2 regions of the Variovorax sp. NFACC27 genome follow, and region 2 is predicted to be linked to the other one. Evidence: riboswitches for the same ligand, from Rfam matches in the RefSeq annotation. Region 2 holds a riboswitch; the other holds the start of a gene.
The links. A riboswitch is a leader RNA that binds a small molecule or an ion and turns the genes downstream of it on or off. The one in region 2 is predicted to bind cobalamin.

Region 1 (5,424 bases), 1.8 Mb from region 2:
GCACGCTCGACACCGAGGTGAAGATGATGGTCGCCATCGAGGTCGCGATGGCCATCTTCACCGAGAGATCGGCCGGCGCGCCGCGGTGGCCCATGATGATCGTGATGAAGGGCACCATCAGCATGCCGCCGCCGATGCCCAGCAGGCCTGCGAGGAAACCGGTGCCGAGCCCGAGGGCGGCGAGTTCGGCGATGAGGATGGGGTCGAGCAGGCTGGAGACGTTCACGGAAATTCTGTATCGCAAAAAGCAACGGCCCCGAGCAGTGTGTGCAGGGGGCCGTGGCGGAATTAGGTGTCTGCAAGTGGGCGCCGGACTCGCATCCTGAACCGGGGTTCAGGTGGGCGAGGGCAGCAGGACTTCGGGTTCATCTGACGCGAGATGATCACACCCGTCGAGCGATTTACCAAGCCCGGCTCCGTAGAGCATTGGAACAAGGACATATAAAGCCCAACGCGCACCGCAGACGAATCGGATTTTACCGCTGCCGCCCCGCCGGCGGAACCCGCTCAGAGCAAATGTCCATCGCCCGCCAGGGCCTGATCGAGCCTTTGAATGAGCTGGGCGGCCTTCGGATCGGTTTCGGTGGTATCAGGCGCGGCTGCCGGAGCGGGCGGCGCGCTGGCGGCGGCCTGCTGGGCCGCGAGGTCGAATGCCAGGTTCAGCGAGGCCAGCACCGCGATGCGGTCGCGGGCCTTGACTTTTCCCGCGTCGCGGATCTTGCACATGGCGGCATCCACGCGTTCGACGGCTTCGCGCAGCTGCGCCTCGCCGCCATCGGGACAGCCGAGCAGATAGCTCTGTCCCATGATCTGTACTTCAATCTGCTTCATGCGGGGGAATCTTCGGAAGGTGGTTCAGCCGGCAACCGTTCGAGCAGGGCATCGAGGCGCGTGCGGGCCGCGACGAGCCGCGACTTCAGTGCGTCGCGTTCGCGCGTGAGCGCATCGACCTGTTCCTGCAGCAGCGCGTTGGTGCGCTGCACCTCTTCGTGACGCACGAGCAGTCGTTCGACGCGCTCGGCGATCTGATCGATGGGGCTGGAGGCGGGCATGGTTGGCGATTGTAGTTTCCCGGGGAGGCGGTCCCGCCGAGGCCGGACGCGCTGCCCGGCGTGGCAGGGATTCTGCGGCTTTGCCGCCTGCCGATCAAACCCCTGGGGGCCTTTTCAGGCCTCGCTCAGCCGCACGTAGGTGGCCAGCAGCGCGCTCTTGGCGACCACGCCCAGCAGCACGGGGTTTTCCGCGCTCTCGATCACCGGCAGCCGCTCGCCCAGGTGGTCGAGAAAGCGCTGCAGCGCCTCGCCCAGCCCGGTGCCGGCGGTGATCGGCTGGATCGCTTGCGAGAGCAGGGCGCCCGCCGTCGTCTCCTGGGGCGCCGTACCGAGCGACGAGAGCGGCACCACGCCGAGATAGCGGTTGTCCGCGTCCACCACGTACAGGTACTTCACGGGGTACTGCAGGAAGAGCCTGCTCATGGCCTCGCGGTCCGCCTGCGGTCCGACCACCGTTTCGGCCGGCTGCACCAGGTCGCGCATGTGCAGCCCGCGCAGGCGCATCTGGTCGTCGCGCTGCGCGTTGCGATGCAGCGTGATCTCGTACATCGAGCCCGCGTTCGCCGAGCGCGCGACGAAGTACGCGATGACGCTCGCAGCCATCAGTGGCAGCATGACCTGGTAGCTCAGCGTCATCTCGAAGATCATCAGGATGGCCATCAGCGGCGCCTGCGTCGCGCCCGCCAGGAAGGCTCCCATGCCGACGATGGCGTAGGCGAAGGGCGCCGAACTCGCCGCCGGCCACAGCGCCTGCACGCCCTGGCCGAACAGCGCGCCGATCATGCAGCCGAAGAAGAGCGCCGGCGTGAACACGCCGCCCACCGCGCCCGAGCCCGCCGTGGCCATGGTGGCGACCGCCTTGGCGAGCAACACCATCGCGATCAGCGTCCATGCCCATGGCGTGTGCAGCACCGAATTCACCACGCTGTAGCCATTGCCCCAGACCTCCGGCATCGGCACCGACACCGCGCCCATCACGAGCCCGCCCAGCGCCAGCCGCCACGGCAGCGCGAGCGGCAGCCGCGAGAAGAGCGCCCGGCTGCCCTGCAGCGCGCGCAGGAAGCCGACCGCCGCGAAGCCCAGCAGCACGCCGAGCACGCAGAACAGCACGACCTCGGTGCCGTGGATTTCCGGGAACGGCGGCATCCTGTAGGGCGGCTGGTAGCCCGGCAGCGCCCGCATCGCGACGTTGGCGACTACCGAGGCGATGATGATCGGTCCCACGCTCTCCATCGCGATGGAGCCCAGCACGATCTCCGCGACGAAGAAGGCGCCGGCAATGGGCGCGTTGTAGGCTGCCGTGAGGCCGGCCGCTGCGCCGCAGGCCACCAGCAGCCGCAGCCGCTCGGCCGGAAAGCGAAACACCTGCCCGAACAGCGAAGATGCCAGCGCCGCCAGCTGCACCATCGAGCCCTCGCGCCCGATCGAGCCGCCGGTGCCGATGCTCACCAGCGACGACGCGCTGCGCGCCAGCGTCTGCGCCACCGGAATGCGCCCATCGCCCAGCACGATGGCTTCCATGTAGTCCGAGGTGGCGCTGCGCTCGGCCACGCGCTTCGCGAGCACCAGCAGCAGTCCCGCCACCAGCCCGCCGAGCGTGGGGCAGGCGATGCGCGCCCACCACGGCAGGTGCTTGGCCATCGCCACGAGCCCTTCGCCGGGCCCGAGCACCAGATGCTCGAAGGCCAGCAGTGCCGCGCGAAAGAGTTCGGTCGCCAGCGTGCCGAGCAGTCCGGCCACGATGGACCACAGCAGCATCGACTGCCAGCCCGAGACACCGAAGAGACGCTGCAGCGCCGAGCGAAGATTCAGGAAGACCGAGGCGGGCCGCATCATGGCCGTCGATGTTAGCGGTACCACGACTTTCGACTTAAGTAGCGCTGGGCAGGGCATAGAATTCCGCCCGTTGGTGCTCGCGCCGTGGTTCGCACGGCGCAGTTCAACGGGAAGCAGGAGTGGAAGCCCCGGGTTCGTACCGGAACAAGGCCGAAGCCGCCTGCGCTGCCCCCGCAACGGTCAAGCAGACGGCGCCGCAAGGTGCCAGCCCCTTTCCATCGAAGCCACTGGACGCCCTGAAACAGGTGTCTGGGAAGGCGGTGAGGAGCCGTTCTGCCAGCCCGGATACCGGCCAACAAGGCGGCTGCCGCACGCGTCGACGATGAACGCATGCGCGGCCATTGCGCCCAGGCGCCGGCGGGGAGGCCGGCCAGGGGTATTGACGTTCGTTCGCTTGATTCATGATTTCCCACGTTTGCTTTTCCCGCGGCCGCGTTCCTGCGCGCCGTTTCCGCCAGGCCTGCCTGCCGCTCGCACTGGTTTCCGCCTTCGGCGGCACGGCGGTCCATGCGCAGGAGGCGCCAGCCCTCGCCGAGACGGTGGTCACGGCCAACCGCACGCCGCAGCCGCTGTCGGACCTCGTGGGTGACGTCTCCATCGTCGACCGCAAGGCGATCGAGCGCAGCGGCGCGACCGGCGTGGCCGACGTGCTCTCGCGCCTGCCCGGCATCGAGATCTCGCGCTCCGGCGGCGTGGGCAACACCACCAGCCTGTTCATCCGTGGCGCCGAGACGCGCTTCACCGCCGTGTACCTCGACGGCGTGCGCATCGACTCGCAATCCACCGGCGGCGCCGGCTGGGAAGGCATTCCGCTCTCGCAGATCGACCGCATCGAAGTGCTGCGCGGCCCGGCCGCCGCGGTCTACGGCTCCGACGCCGTGGGCGGCGTGATCCAGCTTTTCACCAGGCGCGGCGAGGAGGGCGTGTCGCCTTACGCGGGCATCGGCATCGGCAGCTACGGCCTGCGCAAGATCGAAGGCGGCGTGAGCGGCAAGTCGGGCCTCTTCGACTACTCGTTCGGCGTGGCGCATGAAGAGAGCAAGGGCTACAACGTGCAGCCCGTGGACAAGCGCAACGTGACCAAGGACGGCTTCACCAGCCCCGATCGCGACGGCTACAACAGCACCTCGGGCAACGTGAAGCTGGGCTTCCAGATCACGCCCGACCAGCGCATCGAGGCCACGATGCTCGCCAGCGACACCAAGGCGGGCTACGACGCCACCGTGGCCTACAAGACCAAGCCGCCGATCCTGTTCCGCGACGACGTGTCGAGCAACACGCTGCGCACCGCCGGCCTGACTTGGTCGGCCAAGTGGAACGACATCTACAGCACCCGCGTGCAGGTGACCGACTCGCAGTCGGTCTACAAGACGCAGCCCTCGTTCTACCGGACCGAGACCAAGCTGCGCGGCTACCTGTTCCAGAACGAATTCCGCTTCGGCCCGCACCTTGTCACCGCCACGCTGGAGCGCCGCGAGGACGCACTCGAGAACGCGCCCACCACCACCTCGAAGCTGCTGTCGCGCGACCGCTCGCAGAACGCCATTTCGCTCGGCTACGGCTTCGTGCAGGGCCCGCACTCGCTGCAACTGCACGTGCGCCACGACAGGGACAGCGAGTTCGGCGGCAAGACCACCGGCAGCGCGGCCTACGGCTATGCCATCACGCCGTCGCTGCGCTTCACGGCGTCGGCCGGCACCGCCTTCCGCGTGCCCACGCTGTACCAGCGCTTCAGCGAATACGGCCTGGCCACGCTCAAGCCCGAATCGAGCCGCAACCTAGAGCTGGGCCTGCAGTACACCGAGGGCGCCACCCAGCTGGGCGTGGTCGCGTACGCCAACCGCGTGCAGAACCTGATCGTGTTCGACGGCTCGGCCAAGGGCTGCGCCTCGTCCTTCGGCTGCTACGCGAGCACGGCCCGCGCGCGTTACCAGGGCGTCACCCTGTCGGGCAGCCACCGCATCGGCGACGTCACGCTGCGCAGCTCGCTCGACTTCCAGGACCCGCGCGACCTTGCCACCCACAACCTGCTGGCCCGCCGCGCGCAGCGCCACGCCACCATCGGCGCCGACTGGCGCGTCGCTGGCTGGACGCTGGGAGCCGAGGTGCAGACCTCCAGCCGCCGCTACGACGATACCGCCAACAGCGTCAAGCTCGGCGGCTACACGGTGCTGAACCTGTCGGCCACCACGCAGATCACGCGCGACCTCAACCTGGTCGCGCGCGTCGACAATGCGGGCAACAAGGACTACCAGTTCGCGCGGCTGTACGCCACCGCAGGCCGCACCGCGTACGTCGGTCTCAAGTGGACGCCTCAATAAGCTCATCTTCCCGTCCGGACGGCACCGCCAGCGGTGCCGCGGCGGTTTCATGCGCCGCCGTGCTCGTGGCCGCCCCGGCCTCGGGGCAGGGCAAGACCACCGTCGCGGCCGCGCTGGCGCGGCTGCATGCGCGCCAGGGCCGGCGCGTGCGCGCCTTCAAGTGCGGCCCCGATTTCCTCGACCCGCACTGGCTTGCGCTGGCCACTGGCGCGCCC
Region 2 (5,424 bases):
AAAATGGAGCGATGCCCCACAGCGTCTCCCTCATCAACACGATCGCCGCCGGCCTGGGGCTGGCGCTCATCCTCGGCTTCCTGGCGGCCAGGCTGCGATTGCCGGCGCTGGTCGGCTACCTGCTGGCGGGCGTGATCATCGGCCCCTTCACCCCTGGCTTCGTGGCCGATGCGGGCATTGCCGCCCAGCTCGCCGAAATCGGCGTGATGCTGCTGATGTTCGGCGTGGGCCTTCATTTCTCGCTCGACGACCTGCTGGCCGTGCGCAAGATCGCGCTGCCCGGCGCGCTCGCCCAGATTGCGGTGGCCACGCTGCTCGGCGGCGGCCTGGCCCTGTGGTGGGGCTGGAGCCCCGGCGCGGCGCTGGTGTTCGGGCTGGCGTTGTCGGTGGCCAGCACGGTCGTGCTGCTGCGCGCGCTCGAAAGCCTGGGCATCCTCGATTCGTTCACCGGCCGCATCGCCGTCGGCTGGCTGGTGGTGGAAGACCTGGCGATGGTGCTGGTGCTCGTGCTGCTGCCGCCGCTGGCGGGCACGCTGGGCGTGTCGGGTGCTGCCGGCTCGGGCGATCCGCTGTGGCAGACGCTAGGCCTCACGCTGCTGCAGGTGGGCGGCTTCGTCGCGCTGATGCTGGTGGTGGGGCGGCGCGTGTTCCCGTGGATCCTCTGGCAGGTCACGCGCACCGGCTCGCGCGAGCTGTTCACGCTGTGCGTGGTGGCCGCTGCCGTGAGCATCGCCTACGCGTCGGCTGCGCTCTTCGGCGTGTCGTTCGCGCTGGGCGCCTTCTTCGCCGGCATGGTGATGCGCGAGTCGCAGTTCGCCCACCGGGCAGCTCAGGAATCGCTGCCGCTGCGCGACGCCTTCGCGGTGCTGTTCTTCGTGTCGGTCGGCATGCTGTTCGACCCCTCGGTGCTGATCGAGCGGCCGCTGCAGGTGCTGGCGGTGGTGCTGGTCATCGTGCTGGGCAAGTCGCTCGCGGCCTGCGCGCTGGTGCTGGTGTTCCGCTATCCGCTGGGCACGGCGCTCACGGTCAGCGCCAGCCTGGCGCAGATCGGCGAGTTCTCGTTCATCCTGGCGGGGCTGGGCGTGTCGCTGGGCCTGCTGCCGGTGGAGGGGCAGAGCCTGGTGCTGGCCGGGGCGCTGATTTCCATCGCCACCAATCCGCTGTGGTTCAGCCTGATCGCACCGATGCAGAAATGGCTGCATGCCCATTCCTCCTTCGCGCGCGGACTCGAGATGCGCGACGACCCGCTCGCCGAACTGCCCATGACCACCGAGGCGAAGTACCTCTCGCGGCAGGTGGTGCTGGTGGGCTACGGCCGGGTGGGGCGCCGCATCGCGGCGGAGCTCGACGCGAACGACATCCCCTACGTGGTGGCCGAGCAGAACCGCGAACTGGTCGAGAAGCTGCGCGAGGCCGGCACCCCGGCCGTCTGGGGCGACGCGGCCGATCCGGCCGTGCTGATACAAGCGCACATCGCCCGCGCCCGCGTGCTGGTCGTGGCCACGCCCGACACCATGAACGTGCGCCAGATGATGGAAACCGCGCGCACGCTCAACCCGACCATCCAGACGGTGATCCGCAGCCACAACGAGCAGGAGGCCCGGCTGCTCACGCAGGAAACCTCCGCCACCGTGTTTCTCGGCGAGCAGGAACTGGCCCAGGCCATGGCCCGCGACGTGGTCCAGCGCGCCGTGTCGATGGCCGTGCCGGCCTGAGGGCCCCTGAAAGGGACTCTTTCCCTTCAGGGCTTCAGAGGTCTTCGATCACCAGCGTGCGGTAGCGCTGGGCGATGGAGTAGGGCACGGTTCGCACCAGCTCCATCAGCCGCTCGGCGGCCGCGCCGTCCTTCGTCCTGACGAGCAGGCCGGTATGGCCCTCTTTCGCCAGCTTGGCATAGGCGCGCACCGTGGCCGCGTCGGTGCCGGCGGAGGGCAGGGGGCTGTCGGCCGACCTCACGGTCGGGACGATCTCCGCGAGAACCGTCTCGGCTGGAAGCAGGTAGACCTCGTCGCCGCTCATGCCCTTTTCGATCAGGCGGTGGCCGATGCGGTCCGCATCCTCGGCGCTGGGGAACATCACCATCGAGTAGCCGGTCGGGTAGAAGGCGCCGCCGATGCTCGATCGCATGCCGGGTTCAAGAGTGAAGTGCTTCATGCTGCCTCCTGTTCTTGGTCGGTTCTTCTTGGAGTCTCGTGAGTCCCTGTTGATACAACATTAGGTCGCACCCGGGGCGTGCTCTGTAGGAGAACCCCGAAAGCTCTGTCAACCACGCCCGTGCATTTCCTGTTCATCCAGTAGTCAGGCAGCACATTCATCCTTGCACCATGCCCTCTCCCAGAAACATCGCACTCACCGTCCACGAACTGGAGGCGGGCGAGTTCTACTGGGTGCTGATGGAGGCCGTGGACGACACGCCCGGCGAAACCTCCCACGTCTATGTGCCGCTGGAAGCCGCCCACGAGCCCTACGCCACCTATTCGAACGCTCTGGTGGCCGGCGTGGCCATGATGCGACGGCTGTTCGGCCCCGACGGAAAGCCCGGCTGAAGCCCGCGGCGCGGCCCCTCCCGAGGGGGCGCTACCTATAATCCCGCCGTTCCGGTGCGGCAGTTTTCATTAACTGCGCCGGACAACACGGTTCGAAGGTGCCCCGCACGCCATCTCATCCATGGCGACGGGGTTAAACGGGAAGCAGGTGCGCCGCGTCGTCGTTCTCTTGATCGATCGATGCGTCAATTCCTGCGCTGCCCCCGCAACGGTCAGCGGATCTGGAAACCCTCACGCACGTGCCATCTCGGTTGGCACGGGCAGCCACTGCGCTTCGGCGTGGGAAGGCGAGGATTTCCGTCGTGGCGTGCATCCACATGAAGCACGCCGCGGCGCTCCGCAAGCCCGGATACCGGCCCTCGCAACCGCCTTCGGACGCTGCGGGAGTGCGTGTCCGGGCCTGCCGCATCCCTCGCCCCCGAGCCGCCGCAGTCCCTTCGCCTCTTCTTCCGCCGCGTCCTTCATCGGTCGGGAGCCTGCGGGGACGCAGGCCGGAGGAGAAGCTACATGGGTCATGCATCGCCGCGGCGCGATCGCAAGGGTGTGCCGCCACCGCGCAGGACACGCCTTTCGGGTCTTTCGGGCCTTTCGGGCCTTTCGGGCCTTTCGGGCATTTCATTGGGATTGGGGCTGGTTTTCGGGCCTTCGGTGGCCCTGGCGCAATCCCAGGACGAAACAGTCGTCGGCGGCGGCCAGAGCCTCAAGCCCATACAGGTGGAGGCCGACCGGCACGTGCCGCTGGCCATCGACGAGCCCACCCAGACCGGCAGCCGCCTCGGCCTCACGCCGCTGGAGACGCCGGCCAGCATCGAGGTGCTGACGGGCGACACCATCCGCGCGCGCGGCGACGTCTCGGTGGTCGATGCCGTCACCCGCGCCACCGGCATCACGGGCGCGCCGGGCCCGGGCAACGGCGGCACCGCGCTGGGGGCTCGCGGCTTCCTGGGCCACGGTTCGGTGATGCAGCTCTTCGACGGCACGCGCCTCTTCGCGGGTGCCGGCACCGTCACCTTCCCCTTCGACACCTGGTCTGCCGACCGCATCGAGGTGCTGCGCGGCGCGGCCTCGGTGATGTACGGCGAGGGCGCCATCGGCGGCGCGATCAACGTGGTGCCGAAGAAGCCCACGCGCGGCCCGATCCGCAATGAAGCGCTGGTCACGCTGGGCTCCGACGCCACGCGACAGGTGGCCTTCGGCAGCGGCGGGGCGATCGACGACAGGCTTTCGTACCGCTTCGACATCAGCCAGCGCAACACCGACGGCTTCATGCAGCGCGGCGAGGCCGAGAGCCTTGCCGTGAGCGCGGCCGTGCGGCTGGACGTATCGCCGCAGCTGCAGTTCACGCTCTCGCACGACGAGGGCCGGCAGTCGCCGCAGCGCTACTACGGCGTGCCGCTGATCGACGGCCGCCTGAGCAGCCAGACCCTGCGCCAGAACTACAACGTGGACGACGCCGAGATCAAGTACCGCGACAAGTGGACCCGCCTCGACGCCCAGTGGACGCCCAACGAATCCGTCACCGTGCGCAACCAGCTCTACCGGCTGGAGAGCAAGCGCCACTGGCGCAACAGCGAGACCTACACCTACAACGCCATCACCCGTCGCGTGACGCGCGGCGACTACCTGGAGATCGGCCACGACCAGGAGCAGATCGGCAACCGCACCGACGCCACCTTCAGGCACCGGCTGTTCGGCCTCGCCAACCAGGTGCTGGTGGGCTTCGACGCGAACCGCATCGACTTCACGCACACCAACGATTCGCCTTACGGCGGCCGCTCGGTGGTCGACCCCTTCGTCTTCAACCCGGGCTACTACGCCTCGCCCGTGGCCTACACGCCGCGCTACAAGACGAAGACCAGCACCTACGCCTTCTTCGCCGAGGACAAGCTGGCCTTCGACGAACAGTGGTCGGTGGTGGGCAGCCTGCGCTGGGACCACGCGAAGGTCGCGCGCACCGACTTGCAGAACGCCGCCAACAGCTTCGGCAAGACCTTCGAGTACGCCACCGGCCGCCTCGGCGTGGTCTATGCGCCCGACGCCTCGCAGTCGTTCTACGCGCAGGTGGCGCGTGCGGCCGATCCGCTGGGCTCGCTGGTGACCACCTCGGCCTCGCAGGCGGCGTTCGATCTCAGCACCGGCAGGCAGGTCGAGGTCGGCTACAAGCGCCAGCTCGCGGACAACCGAGGTGCCTGGACCGTGGCCGCGTACAGCATCAAGAAGAACAAGCTGCTGTCGCGCGACGCCATCGATCCGACCGTCACCCAGCAGGTCGGCAAGCAGTCTTCCGAAGGCATCGAGGCCACGCTCGACCTGGCGCTCAGCTCCACGTTGCGGCTGGAGGCCAACGCCACCAAGCTGCGCGCGCGCTACGACGACTTCAACGAAGTCGTCAGCGGCAGGCTGGTCTCGCGCGCGGGCAACACGCCCGCCGGCGTGCCCGAGGAGGCCGCCAACCTCTGGCTCACCTGGCGCTTCCTGCCGCAATGGGAGGCCGATGTCGGCGTGCGCTACGTCGGCCCGCGCCAGGTCGATGCGGCCAACTCGCGCAGGATCGGTTCGTACACCGTGGCCGACGCGGGCGTGAGCTGGCAGACGAACCCGTCGCTCAAGCTCGCGCTGCGTGCCTACAACCTGGCCGACCGGCGCTACCCGGTGTCGTTCTCTAACGGCGGCAACCAGTGGCTGCTGGGGCGTCCGCGCTCATTCGAGCTGTCGGCGCTGGTCAGCTTCTGAATGGCAGACAGGACCGGGAACGCATGACCTTCGCATGGCGCCGCGCCTGGCCGCGCATCCGGCACTGGCTCTACTGGACGCACCGGTGGCTGGGCATCGGCGGCTGCCTGCTGTTCGTCATGTGGTTCGTCTCGGGCGTGGTGAT

Region 1: it holds a riboswitch for cobalamin, as region 2 does, so the genes downstream of both, ABL840_RS23005 (TonB-dependent receptor domain-containing protein) here and ABL840_RS14485 (TonB-dependent receptor) in region 2, are expected to answer to the same signal.

What each region holds. Positions count from the first base shown of each region.
Region 1 covers NZ_CP157613.1:4,909,474-4,914,897, reverse strand. The annotation lists gene ABL840_RS23025 (sulfite exporter TauE/SafE family protein) at 1-226, opposite strand, end outside; gene ABL840_RS23020 (cell division protein ZapA) at 508-831, opposite strand; gene ABL840_RS23015 (hypothetical protein) at 828-1,052, opposite strand; gene ABL840_RS23010 (ClcB-like voltage-gated chloride channel protein) at 1,167-2,888, opposite strand; cobalamin riboswitch at 2,943-3,200, shown strand; gene ABL840_RS23005 (TonB-dependent receptor domain-containing protein) at 3,290-5,209, shown strand; gene ABL840_RS23000 (cobyrinate a,c-diamide synthase) at 5,194-5,424, shown strand, end outside.
Region 2 covers NZ_CP157613.1:3,087,904-3,093,327, forward strand. The annotation lists gene ybaL (YbaL family putative K(+) efflux transporter) at 12-1,715, shown strand; gene ABL840_RS14475 (hypothetical protein) at 1,750-2,154, opposite strand; gene ABL840_RS14480 (hypothetical protein) at 2,325-2,546, shown strand; cobalamin riboswitch at 2,626-2,922, shown strand; gene ABL840_RS14485 (TonB-dependent receptor) at 3,195-5,279, shown strand; gene ABL840_RS14490 (PepSY domain-containing protein) at 5,303-5,424, shown strand, end outside.